2 regions of the Brevundimonas vesicularis genome follow, and region 1 is predicted to be linked to the other one. Evidence: predicted binding sites of a transcription regulator. Region 1 holds the regulator's gene; the other holds the start of a gene.

Region 1 (5,702 bases):
CTACAGCCAGGTCATGCACATCGTCTCCAACGTGCGGGGCAAGGCCGACCCCATGCTGGATGCGGTTGACACGCTTCTGGCTGCCCTGCCCGCCGGCACCCTGTCGGGCGCGCCCAAGGTGCGCGCGATGGAGATCATCGACGAACTGGAAAGCGAAAAGCGCGGCGTCGGTTACGGCGGCGGCGTCGGCTACATTTCGGCCGGCGGCGAGGCGGACATCTGCATCACCCTGCGCACCGCCCTTTTCGCTGACGCTCGGATCTTCGTTCAGGCCGGGGCCGGCGTCGTCGCCGACAGCGATCCTGCGGCCGAATATGCCGAGACCCAGCACAAGGCGCGGGCGCCGATGCGAGCGGCGGAAGACGCCTGGCGCTTCAGGACCGGCAATCGCTAGCGCGAAATCGTCATCGCCGGGTCGTTGAACTGCACGCCGGGGCCGATGATGACGACGCCCGCCATCAGAACCGCTGCGGTGGCCGCGAGCGCGGCTGCGCCAAGCGCGGCGACGGGGTTGGGCCGGGTTTCGACCACGACCAGCTTCGCCTTTGCGGCGGCGATCTTGGCGGCGATGTCTTTTTCAGCGGCGAGTTTCACCGGCCCAGTCCTAGTCCCGTCGAGTTAAAATGCGCTTTAAGGCCGCGCCCGCTTGGCGCGGACGCGCGTCACGCCTAGAAGCCAAGCCATGATCCTCGTCGTCGATAACTACGACAGCTTCACCTACAATCTCGTCCACTACCTCGCGGAGTTGGGCGCGCCGACGCATGTGGTGCGCAACGACGACCTGACGGTGGACGAGGCGTGGGCGCTGAACCCCGCCGCCGTTCTGCTGTCGCCCGGCCCTTGCGCGCCGGATCAGGCGGGCATCTGCCTGCCGTTGATCACGACAGTGCCAGCGTCGATGCCGATCCTAGGCGTATGTCTGGGTCATCAGGCCATCGGCCAGGCGTTCGGCGGCGACGTCATTCGCGCCAAGACCCTGATGCACGGCAAAACCTCGCCGATCCTGCATGAGGGTCAGAGCGTCTTCGCCGGCCTGCCCTCGCCTTTCACCGCCACACGCTATCACTCGCTGGCGGTCAAGCGCGAAACCCTGCCCGACTGTCTGGAGGTCACCGCCTGGACCGCCGACGGCGAGATCATGGGTCTGCAGCATCGCAGCCGACCGATCCACGGCGTGCAGTTCCACCCGGAATCAATCGCCACCGAACACGGTCACGACATGCTGGCCAACTTCCTCGAGATCGCCGGCGTAAAGCGCCTCGCGGCCGCCTGACCATGGGCGACGGTTTCAAGCCGATCCTCGCCCGACTGGTCGAGGGCCATCCCCTGACGTCCCAGCAGGCGCACGACTTCTTCGCCGCCTGCCTGCGCGGCGAGCCGACCCCGTCGCAAGTCGCCGCCGCCGTCACCGCCATGCGGATGCGCGGCGAGACCGTGGACGAGATCGCCGCCTTCGCGGGCGCCATGCGTGAAGCCGCCCTGACGCTGGACCATCCCTATGAGGTGATCGACACCTGCGGCACCGGGGGCGACGGTCAGCACACCTACAATATCTCGACCGCCGCCGCCTTGGTTCTGGCCGGCGCCGGTCTGAAGGTCGCTAAACATGGCAATCGGGCGATGTCATCGAAATCAGGCTCTTCCGACGTCTTGTCGATCCTGGGCGTGAACCTGATGGCGTCGCAGGCGCAGCAGAAAAAGGCGCTGGACGAGGCCGGCATCTGCTTCCTGTTCGCGCCTGCCTATCACGGGGCGATGCGTCATGTCGGGCCGGTGCGGGCCGAGATCGGTTTTCGCACCGTCTTCAACCTGTTGGGACCGCTTTCGAACCCGGCGTCTGCAAGGCGACAGGTCATGGGCGTCTATGATCCGCGCCTGCTGGAGCCGCTGGCTGAGGTGCTGGGCCGGCTTGGCGCCAACCGGGCCTGGACCGTTCATGGCCAAGGCCTGGACGAACTGGCGACTTCTGGCCCCACGAACGTCGCCGAATGGAAGGATGGCGCGGTTCGTCGCTTCCAGGTCACGCCCGAGGACGCCGGCCTGCCGCGGGCCTCTGTCGCAGACATTCGCGGCGGCGACGCCGAGGAGAACGCCGTCGCCCTGCGCGCGCTTCTGGCCGGCGCGGCTGGCCCTTACCGCGACATCGTGCTGCTGAACGCCGCCGCCGCCCTCGTGGTGTCCGATCGCGCGGCCGATCTGGCCGAGGGCGCCGCGCTCGCCGCTGCCGCAATCGACGACGGTCGAGCCGCCGAGGCGCTGGATCGCCTGGCCCGCATCACCTCCACGCCGCTGGAAAGCGAAGAGCCCGCATGACCGACTTTCTGGACCGTATCGCCGCCTACAAACGCGAGGACGTCGCCGCCCGCAAGGCTGCGACCTCGCAGGACGCGATCGAAGCCCTGGCCCGCGCCGCATCGACCCCGCGCGGCTTTCGCGCCGCGTTGGAGCGGGTCGGAAAGGAAACCGGTCGTCCCGCCCTGATCGCCGAGATCAAGAAGGCCAGCCCATCCAAGGGGCTCATCCGGCCCGATTTCGATCCGCCGGCCCTGGCCCAAGCCTATGAGGCCGGCGGCGCGGCCTGTCTCTCGGTGCTGACCGATGGCCCCAGCTTCCAGGGCGACGACGCCTATCTGGGACAGGCCCGCGAGGCTGTCGCCCTGCCCTGCCTGCGCAAGGATTTCCTGGTCGATCCCTGGCAGGTCGCCGAAAGCCGCGCCTTGAGCGCCGACTGCATCCTGATCATCCTCGCCATGATCGACGACAACCTGGCGGCTGAACTGCTGTCGGAAGCCGAACGCTTTGGCATGGACGCGCTCATCGAGACCCACGACGAGGACGAAATGGCGCGCGCCTGTGCGCTTGGCGGCGATCTTGTCGGGGTCAATAACCGCTCGCTGCGCACGTTCGAGGTCGATCTGGAAACCACGGAGCGGCTGTCCATGCTGAGCCCCGTTCGGGCCCTGCTGGTCGCGGAGAGCGGCATCTTTACGCCCGACGACGTGGCGCGGGTTTCGGCGGCGCACGCCCAGGCGATTCTGGTCGGCGAGAGCCTGATGCGGCAGGCCGATGTCGAGGCGGCCACCCGTCAGTTGCTGGCCGTTTGAGCCGAGACGCGGCGGCAAGCCTCGCCGTTAAGTTGACATTAGCAAGGAACACTTACAGAACATCGACAAATGTTCACGGCCCGTTCCGATTCGTCGGCGGGCGCATGAGGGCCTGGCGATGCTCACGCGCAAACAGCACGAACTGCTGATGTTCATCCACGAACGCATCCAGGAGACCGGCGTCTCCCCTTCGTTCGACGAGATGAAGGAGGCGCTCGATCTGGCCTCCAAGTCCGGCATTCACCGGCTGATCACGGCGCTGGAGGAACGCGGCTTCATCCGCCGTCTCGCTCACCGCGCCCGCGCGTTGGAAGTGACGAAACTACCCGAACAGGCGACGGCCGGCGCGCCGCGCGGTCGCACCGGGTTCAAGCCCGACGTCATCGAAGGCGGCGGCGGTGTCCGACCTGCGGCCCCGATGGCGGCCAACGACACCCGCGAACTGCCGCTGATGGGCAAGATCGCCGCCGGCACGCCGATCGACGCGATCGAGCATGAAACCGCCCGCTATCCGGTTCCGGAGTCCATGCTGGGCTCTGGCGAGCACTACCTCCTAGAGATCGAAGGCGACTCCATGATCGAGGCCGGCATCCTGAACGGTGACATGGTGGTGATCAAATCGACCGACAACGCCGCCTCCGGCGAGATCGTGGTGGCGCTGGTCGAGGGCGAGCAGGCGACGCTGAAACGCCTTCGCAAGAAGGGCGCCTCGATCGCGCTGGAGCCCGCCAACCGCAACTACGAAACAAAGATCTACGGCTCGGATCAGGTCGCGGTTCAGGGCAAGCTGGTCGGACTCATGCGCCGGTATCACTGACCTCCGGATCGGACTGACGCGTCCAGGGGCGGTCGCCGCGAACGTCGGCCGTCCACACCGCGCGCCATCGATTTGGCTTGCCCGAACGGACACGCCACAACTCCACGGCTCCGCCCCGCGCAAAGTCCACGCCGTCCAGGACAAGGCGATCCTGACAGACGCTTGGAATTGAGGTGACGACAGCGCGGACGCTGACGACGGGCGCTGCGCGGCATAAGGCCTCCATCTGATCTGAGCTCGGCGACTTTCGCCCCCACCAGATGGCAACGGGCCCGGCCTCATCGGTGTCCGGCCGACAGGAGAAGCGCTCGCAAACCCAGCCCGTCTCTGATCGATCCGCCATGGTCAGCCCTCGTCGTCGCGACCACAGATCCACGGCAAACTCGCGCACGCCAGGCCGCACGACGACCGCTGCCTGATCACGGTGAAAGGCGGCGTTGGTTCCGCCATCGCCAAGCCAGAGGTCCGGCGTCGGTTCACGCGGCCAGATCAGGACGGCGGCTGCAAAGGGCAGTCCCAACCAGCGCAGGCGGCCTTGCCACAAACAGACGAACAACACGCCCAGGAACGCGACCGGCAGGACATAGTTCGGCGCGCTGGCGACCGTTCTGACCGCGCCTGGCAATCCCGCCGTCCAGGCGCCGATCGCCAGCATCAGATCCACGCCCCATCCTGCGACCGCCAGCAACGGTCCCCCCAGCCCCAAGGGTTCCAGCGCTGCGCCCAAGGCCAGCGCCGGCATCAGGATGAAGTCCGCCACGGGCGACGTGCCGAGATTGGCCAGCAGTCCGTACATGGCGGTGCGGTTGAAATGCTGCATGGCGAACGGTCCCGTCGCCAGTCCCGCGACGATGCTGGCCGCAACAGCCGCCGTCAACCAACCGCCCAGCCGCTGCACCGCCAGGATCGGCCACGGCGCGGATATTTCGCGGGGGCGCTTCGGCCAGGCCTCGACCAGGGCGACCAAGGCCGCCGTCGCCGCGAACGACATTTGGAAACCCGGCGTGACGATGGCTTCAGGCTGTATGGCCAGAACGATGAAGGCCGCCACAGCCAGGCCATGCATCGTGACCGCCTGTCGATCCAGCAGGATGGCCAGAAACGCGATGGAGGCGGTGATGGCGGCCCGCTCTGCCGGCGGGGGCGCGCCCGACACCACCAGATAGACCCCGACCCCCGTGAGGCCCGCCAAGGCCGCGACCTTCTTGCCGTGAACCCGCAGGGCCAACCACGGCCAGGCCGCCACGCCCAGCCGCACCGCAAAGAAGACGAAACCGCCGACGGTGGCCATATGCAGCCCTGATACCGACAGGATGTGCGCCAGGCCGGAATCGCGCATCACATCCATGTCCTCCTGACTGATCCAGGTTTCATGACTGGTGGTCATGGCGGCGGCGATCCCGCCGGTCCGCTCGCCGAGCCTTGCCACGATCCGCTCGGCCAGTGCGAAGCGGGCGCCGTTGACCGCCATTTCAAGTCGAAGTCGCCACGGCGGCGGGGCAAGCTCGGCCCCACGCGTTTCGCCCAAGGCAAACGCCACGCCGCCCATGCCCTGAAAGAAGGCGTTGCGGCCGAAGTCGTAGGCGCCGGGGCTGGCCGGCGCAGGCGGCGGGTTCAGAATGGCGAACAGGCGGATCGCTTCGCCGGGTCGCGGCGGCTCGCCCCGCACCGTCGCTCGCAAGCGCACCGGCGTCTGGTCTGGCGTCAGTCCGCGGATCCAGGCCGGCGCAATCACGACCCGCGCGCCTCGCTGCCCCGTGCTGTCGACATCGACAACCCAG
Region 2 (5,702 bases), 140 kb from region 1:
TGTTCGCAACCGGCCTGGCCAGCCAGCTTTCCGGCGGACCGGATTTCGAGGCCGCGCTGGCCTCTCCTGGCGAGGTCGTCGAACGCGGCCTCGCGATCGATGTCGGCAAGATTGGCAAGGCTAAACCCGCGAGACCTCAGGGACCGTCCAAGGCGAGGGCCGCCAAAATCGAAAAGCTTCAGGCGGCGCTGGCCGATCTGGACGAACGTCATCGGGCGGTAATGGCTGATTTCGAAGAACAACAGGCCGCGCTAAGCCAGGCGCGTCAGGAGGCGGATGCGACCTATGAGGCGGATCGTAAATCCCTCGCTGCCGATCTGAAAAAGGCTAGGGCCTGATGTGCAATCTGTATCGCCAGCGCTCTGGCCCCCAAGCCATAATGGATGCGGCGAACGCGATGCGGTCGACCGTCGGTAACCTCGCGCCGGGCGATATCTATCCCGACTATCCGGCGCCGATCGTGCGCTGGGCGGGCGCAGAGTGCATCCTTGCATCCGCGCGCTGGGGCATGCCGTCGTCCAAGAAGATGATCTTTGACAATGCGACGAAGCGCGCCGACAAGCTGCGCGCCAAAGGCGGTGCGGTCGACTTCCAGAAAATCCTGGAGTTCGAACCCGACAGCGGCACGACCAACGTCCGCAACACCAACTCGAGCCATTGGCGCCCACATCTGTCGCCGGCGTCGCGCTGCCTGATCCCCTTCACGGCCTTCAGCGAACCGGGCCGGGACGCGGCCGGAAAATACCGACCCGTCTGGTTCAAGCTCGCGGTAGACGAACCCGAGCCGCTCGCCTTCTTCGCCGGCATTCACGTTCAGGCCCACACAAGCGTGCGCAAGATCAAGACCGGCATGGAGACGATCGACGTTTTCGCCTTCCTGACGACCGACCCTAACGCCGAGGTCGGCGCGGTTCACCCCAAGGCCATGCCAGTGATCCTGACGCAGCCCAACGAGATCGAAGCCTGGATGACGGCGCCGTGGGAAACGGCCAAGGCGCTTCAGCGCCCGCTGCCCGACGGCGCTCTGTCAGTTATCGACGCCTGAACCGCGTAAAGCCTCCGATCGTTGTTTAAAGACGATCCGGTCCCGTCTTGGCGGTCGACACAAGGCCTGCGGTCAACGGATCAGGCGAAAGGCCCCAACGTGCGAGCGCCGCGTCGAACACGGTTGGATCGGCCGCCACGGCGGCGAACAGGGTCATCGATGAGCGGAACTTGAGATCATCGGGCGATCCGAACAGCTGATGCACCGACGCCGCCGGCGCCGTGGTCGCAGTCCGGGTGGCGCGGGCAAGCCGCTCCCCTAGAACCGAATGAGCCAGGTAGGCCTCGGCCTCCTTGAGCGACCCAATGCCATAGAAGGCGGCTGTCGAAGACTGTCCCAGCGACCGGGCCTGGGGGAAGACAAACCACATCCAGTGGCTTGTCTTGCGACCCGCCGCGAGCTCGGCCATCGCCGTTTCGATCACGGGGTCTTGAGCTAGGACGAAACGGTCGAGTGCTGTGGTCATTCGGCCGTCTCGCCCAGACTGGCGAACCAGTCTGCATAGGTAGTGTTTCGCGCCATGTGTCGATTGAGATCCGGCGAGCCGTCGGTCCACCACACAGGGCCCCGCTCACCCAACCCCACCTTGGCCTTGTCGACGCTGCGCCGCGCTGCGGCCAAAGCGTCCGTATCCTCAGCCGCCAAGGCCGTCCGCACCGCCCGGCGCGCCGACATCAGATCATGCACCAGTTCGTCCCTCGCCTCCGCCGACAGAGCAGGATTGGAGCACCGCCACAGCCGGCCTCGAACCACGAAATAGCGGCCGTCGGGGGTGGTGGGGTATCGGAGGGGCTGCGTCATCGTGGGGCTAACGCGCCGCGCCCGGGATGGCGCCGCCCACAGGGCGATCCACAACGCCGTTGCGATCCGCCTTGACTCTCACACGCTCGAATAAGAACAAATAAGGAACGTTCAGCTCGCATCCGGTTTCAGGAGAACATGTCCGCCGCCTCCCCATCCTTCCAGGCGCTCCGCGCGGAGATCGCCCGTATCGAGGCGGGTCGACGTCCGCCTGGCGGCGTGCTGCCGTTTGGACTGGCCGCGCTCGATCGCCGGCTGCCCGCCGGCGGCTTGGCGCTCGGCGCGCTGCATGAGGTGACTGGCGGCGGCGACGGGGCCATCGACGGGGCCGTTGCCGCCTTGTTTGCGGCCGGTGTGGCAGCGCGCACCCAGGGGCCGGTGCTCTGGTGTGTGACCCGCCCGGACCTGTTCGCGCCGGCGCTGGAGCAGGCGGGGCTGTCTTCGAACCGAGTCATCTATGTGGAGGCCGAGGACGAGGCCGGATTGCTGGCCGCCTTCGAGGACGGCCTGCGTCACGGCGGCTTCGGCGCGGTCGTCGGCGAAGTCGCCCGCCTGTCCATGATGGCGTCGAGGCGCCTGCAGCTCGTCGCCGAGGACACGGGCTCGCTCGGACTGGCAGTCCGACGATGGCGTCGTCAGGCCGAGGCGGCGGACTTCGGCCAACCGACTGCCGCCGCCACCCGCTGGCGGGTCACCGCCCTGCCCTCCGCCCCCCTGCCCGTGCCCGGCGTCGGCCGCCCGCGCTGGTTCGTCGAACTGATCCGCTGCCGCGCCGGAGCCTGCGCGGATTTCGAACTGGAAGCCTGCGATGAGACGGGTCGTCTCGCTCTACCTCCCCACCTGGCCGACCGATCGGCTGCGACGCTGGCTTGGACCCGACGCGCCGTCGCCTGAGACGCCCTTGGTCCTGGTCGGGCGCCAAGGCCGCAAACGCGTGGTGTTGGCCGCCGACCCCGCCGCCCGCGCCCATCGCCTGCATCCCGGCATGGCCGCGACCCAAGCCCGGGCCCTGGTCGCCGATCTTGTCGTCCATCCCTTCGATCCGGCAGGCGACGCGGCCGCCCTGGACCAACTCGCCCTCTGGGCGCTGCGCCGCTATGCGCCGATCGTGGCCGCCGACCCGCCGGACGGCCTGGTGCTCGACGTCACCGGGGCCGGTCACCGCTATGGCGGCGATGAGGGCCTGCTCGAGGATCTGATCGCCCAGACCGCCGCTGTCGGCCTGGGCGCCCTCGCCGCCCTCGCCGACACGTGGGGCGCCGCCCATGCCTTGGCCCGCAACCTCGCCGAACCAACCATTGTCGTCGCGCGCGGGGGGCCTGCCATCCGTCGCCTGCCCTTGCGCGCCTTGCGCCTGCCCGCCGACATGGTCGATGGCTTGGGACGTCTGGGGATCGACGCCATAGGCGAACTGGAGGCCAAGCCCCGCGCGCCTCTGGCCCTGCGCTTCGGGCCGGAACTGATCCGCCGACTGGATCAAGCCTACGGTCGCGCCCAGGAGCCGATCACCCCGATCGACGCTCCGGAACTGATCCAGGTCCGGCGGGTCTTCGCCGAGCCGATCGGCGCGCCCGAGACCCTGGCACGCTACACGCTGAAACTGGTCGAAGCCCTGAGCGAGGCGCTCGAGGCTCAGGGGCTTGGCGCGTCGCGGCTCGACCTGCGGTTTGAACGGATCGACAACCGGACCGAGGCCATCCGCGTCGGACTGGCGCGCCCCGTCCGTGATGTCGCGCGGCTCACCCGTCTGCTCTGCGACAAGATTGAAACCATCGATCCTGGCCGCGGCGTGGAGGCCATGGTCCTGGCGGCGCCGGTCGTCCTGCCGCTGGACTGGTCGCCGAGTTCCGGTGATCTGTGCGGCCCGGCGACGCCCGACATCGGCGATCTTGTTGATCTGCTCGCCAATCGTCTCGGCCCGCAAAACCTGTACCGGATGGCCCCCGCGCAGAGCGACGTGCCCGAACGCTCAATCCGCAAACTGCCGCCGACCGCGCCGCCGGTGCCGGAAACCTGGACGCGTCGCTGGCCGCGCCCCTCACGGCTGCTCGCTAAGCCCGAAGCCATAGAGGCCGTCGCGCTCCTGCCCGACCAGCCGCCGGTCGCCTTCAGTTGGAGCGGCGTCCGCCATCGTGTCAGGCGCGCTGACGGTCCTGAGCGGATCTTCGGCGAATGGTGGCGACGCGACGGCGAACGCGATGCGGTGCGCGACTATTTCCAGCTTGAAGACGAGGCTGGGCACCGCTTCTGGGTCTTTCGACGCGGCGATGGCGAACAGCCTCAGACCGGCGATCTCAGCTGGTGGCTGCACGGGCTCTTCGGCTGACGCCTTTCGACCGGGGTCAATCTCGAGCGGTCCGCGCTGTCTAGAAATTGCTGACCGATCGTCCATTGCTGCCGCTTGTTGATCGGACAACTAACACGTTTGCATGGCTCTCCTCAGCAATACCGGTTTGACCAGGCCACGTCTGACAAGCACGGGCAAGGCGAGGGATAGGCGGTAGCCGGTCGATGCGACCTAATGCTCGTCAGGATCGCCGTCGCGAAACCGCCACTTCATGATCAGGACGCAGGCCGCCATGACCAGGGCAAAACTGTTCGACACAGTCACCGGCCAGGCTCGGGTCATGACGCCATAGACAACCCAGAGGATGAAACAGGTGACGGTGAGCGAATAGGTCCTGAGGCTGACCGAAGACGCGTCGCGCTCTTTCCAGATCTTGAGGGCTTGGGGCGCAAAGCTCGTGATCGAGCAGACCGCCGCCGCTGTACCCACGATATTGGCTGTCAAGTCGCTCATGGATGGGCAACGACGCCCCCTGGCTCACCGTTCCTTTGTGCGAAAACGCACCTCTACAGTGGTAAAGCGGCGCAGGCATAGGACGTTTCCAATCCTGATTTCTGCCCCGTCCGGCGTCGGCCTGTCTTCCCGGCGACGACACTTCGGGGGCCCGCAAAAAGAAGGGTTGGCGTGCTGAACCGTTGCTCGCTCTTGGGGTTGACCCTTGGCAGGGAGCGCTCGCCATCATGACCATCGTCGATCCATTGGGCGTCGCCCCGATGCCTTCATTCACCAATGCGGCCGCGCTCGCCGGCATCGCGCTCTTCGATCCGGACGGGCACAACCCGGGCAATCTGCACGATCAGGCGTCCAGAGAGATGCTAGTCGCTCGCCTGGCGCGCCTTCTGCGCCTCCCGGTCGTTGATGTCGTCGAAGATGCGGAGGACGTCGGACCCGACGTCTTGCTGGTGCCTCGCGACACCCTGATCGGTGAAGACATGACCTCACGCACAGTCTTCACCTCAGGCAATTTACTAGGCGGCCGCGTCCCCCACCGCTTCATCGCAACCAAGGCGATCACCCACGGCCTGATTGATCGATCCGCGACCTGCCCGCCCGGCTGGTCCAACACCATGGCCGACCGCCTGGGCGATGCGGCTCTGGAAGGCTACACCGCCTTCTCCGTCGCCGACGCGATCGAAGCCGGTCGACGCCTCCTCGAGACGGGACCTGTCCGCGTCAAGGACGTCCTGGCCAAGGCAGGGCTGGGACAGACAGTCGTCGAGACGCCTGAAGCGCTCGCCGCCGTCATCGCCGAGCAGGATGAGGCGCAAATCGCCGCCTTCGGCGTCGTCCTTGAGGAAAACCTGCTCGGCGTGGAAACCTACAGCGTCGGAACCCTGTCGGTCGGCGGACTGCGCATCAGCTACGTTGGCGATCAACGGGAAACGACGGACCACAGGGGACGCGAGGTATACGGCGGTTCACGACTGAGGTGCGTCAGGGGCGATCTCGATCGACTGACCCACCTCGGACTGACCCCAGAGGCGGTGGAAGCGGTGCGTTGCGCTGCCG

What was found. The regulator LexA, encoded in region 1, represses DNA repair genes until DNA is damaged. The targets are predictions, from matches to a motif close to ATGTTCNCNANNTGTTCT.
Region 2: the regulator LexA is predicted to act here: its motif matches at 1,940-1,957, upstream of O2K97_RS09285 (ImuA family protein).

What each region holds. Positions count from the first base shown of each region.
Region 1 covers NZ_CP114278.1:2,004,349-2,010,050, forward strand. The annotation lists gene trpE (anthranilate synthase component I) at 1-394, shown strand, start outside; gene O2K97_RS09990 (hypothetical protein) at 391-594, opposite strand; gene O2K97_RS09995 (anthranilate synthase component II) at 683-1,273, shown strand; gene trpD (anthranilate phosphoribosyltransferase) at 1,276-2,313, shown strand; gene trpC (indole-3-glycerol phosphate synthase TrpC) at 2,310-3,104, shown strand; gene lexA (transcriptional repressor LexA) at 3,223-3,921, shown strand; gene O2K97_RS10015 (ComEC/Rec2 family competence protein) at 3,902-5,702, opposite strand, start outside.
Region 2 covers NZ_CP114278.1:1,867,898-1,873,599, reverse strand. The annotation lists gene O2K97_RS09305 (hypothetical protein) at 1-338, shown strand, start outside; gene O2K97_RS09300 (SOS response-associated peptidase family protein) at 398-1,045, shown strand; gene O2K97_RS09295 (DUF1810 domain-containing protein) at 1,071-1,511, opposite strand; gene O2K97_RS09290 (hypothetical protein) at 1,508-1,846, opposite strand; gene O2K97_RS09285 (ImuA family protein) at 1,985-2,740, shown strand; gene O2K97_RS09280 (Y-family DNA polymerase) at 2,655-4,172, shown strand; gene O2K97_RS09275 (SemiSWEET family sugar transporter) at 4,365-4,646, opposite strand; gene O2K97_RS09270 (DUF3182 family protein) at 4,874-5,702, shown strand, end outside.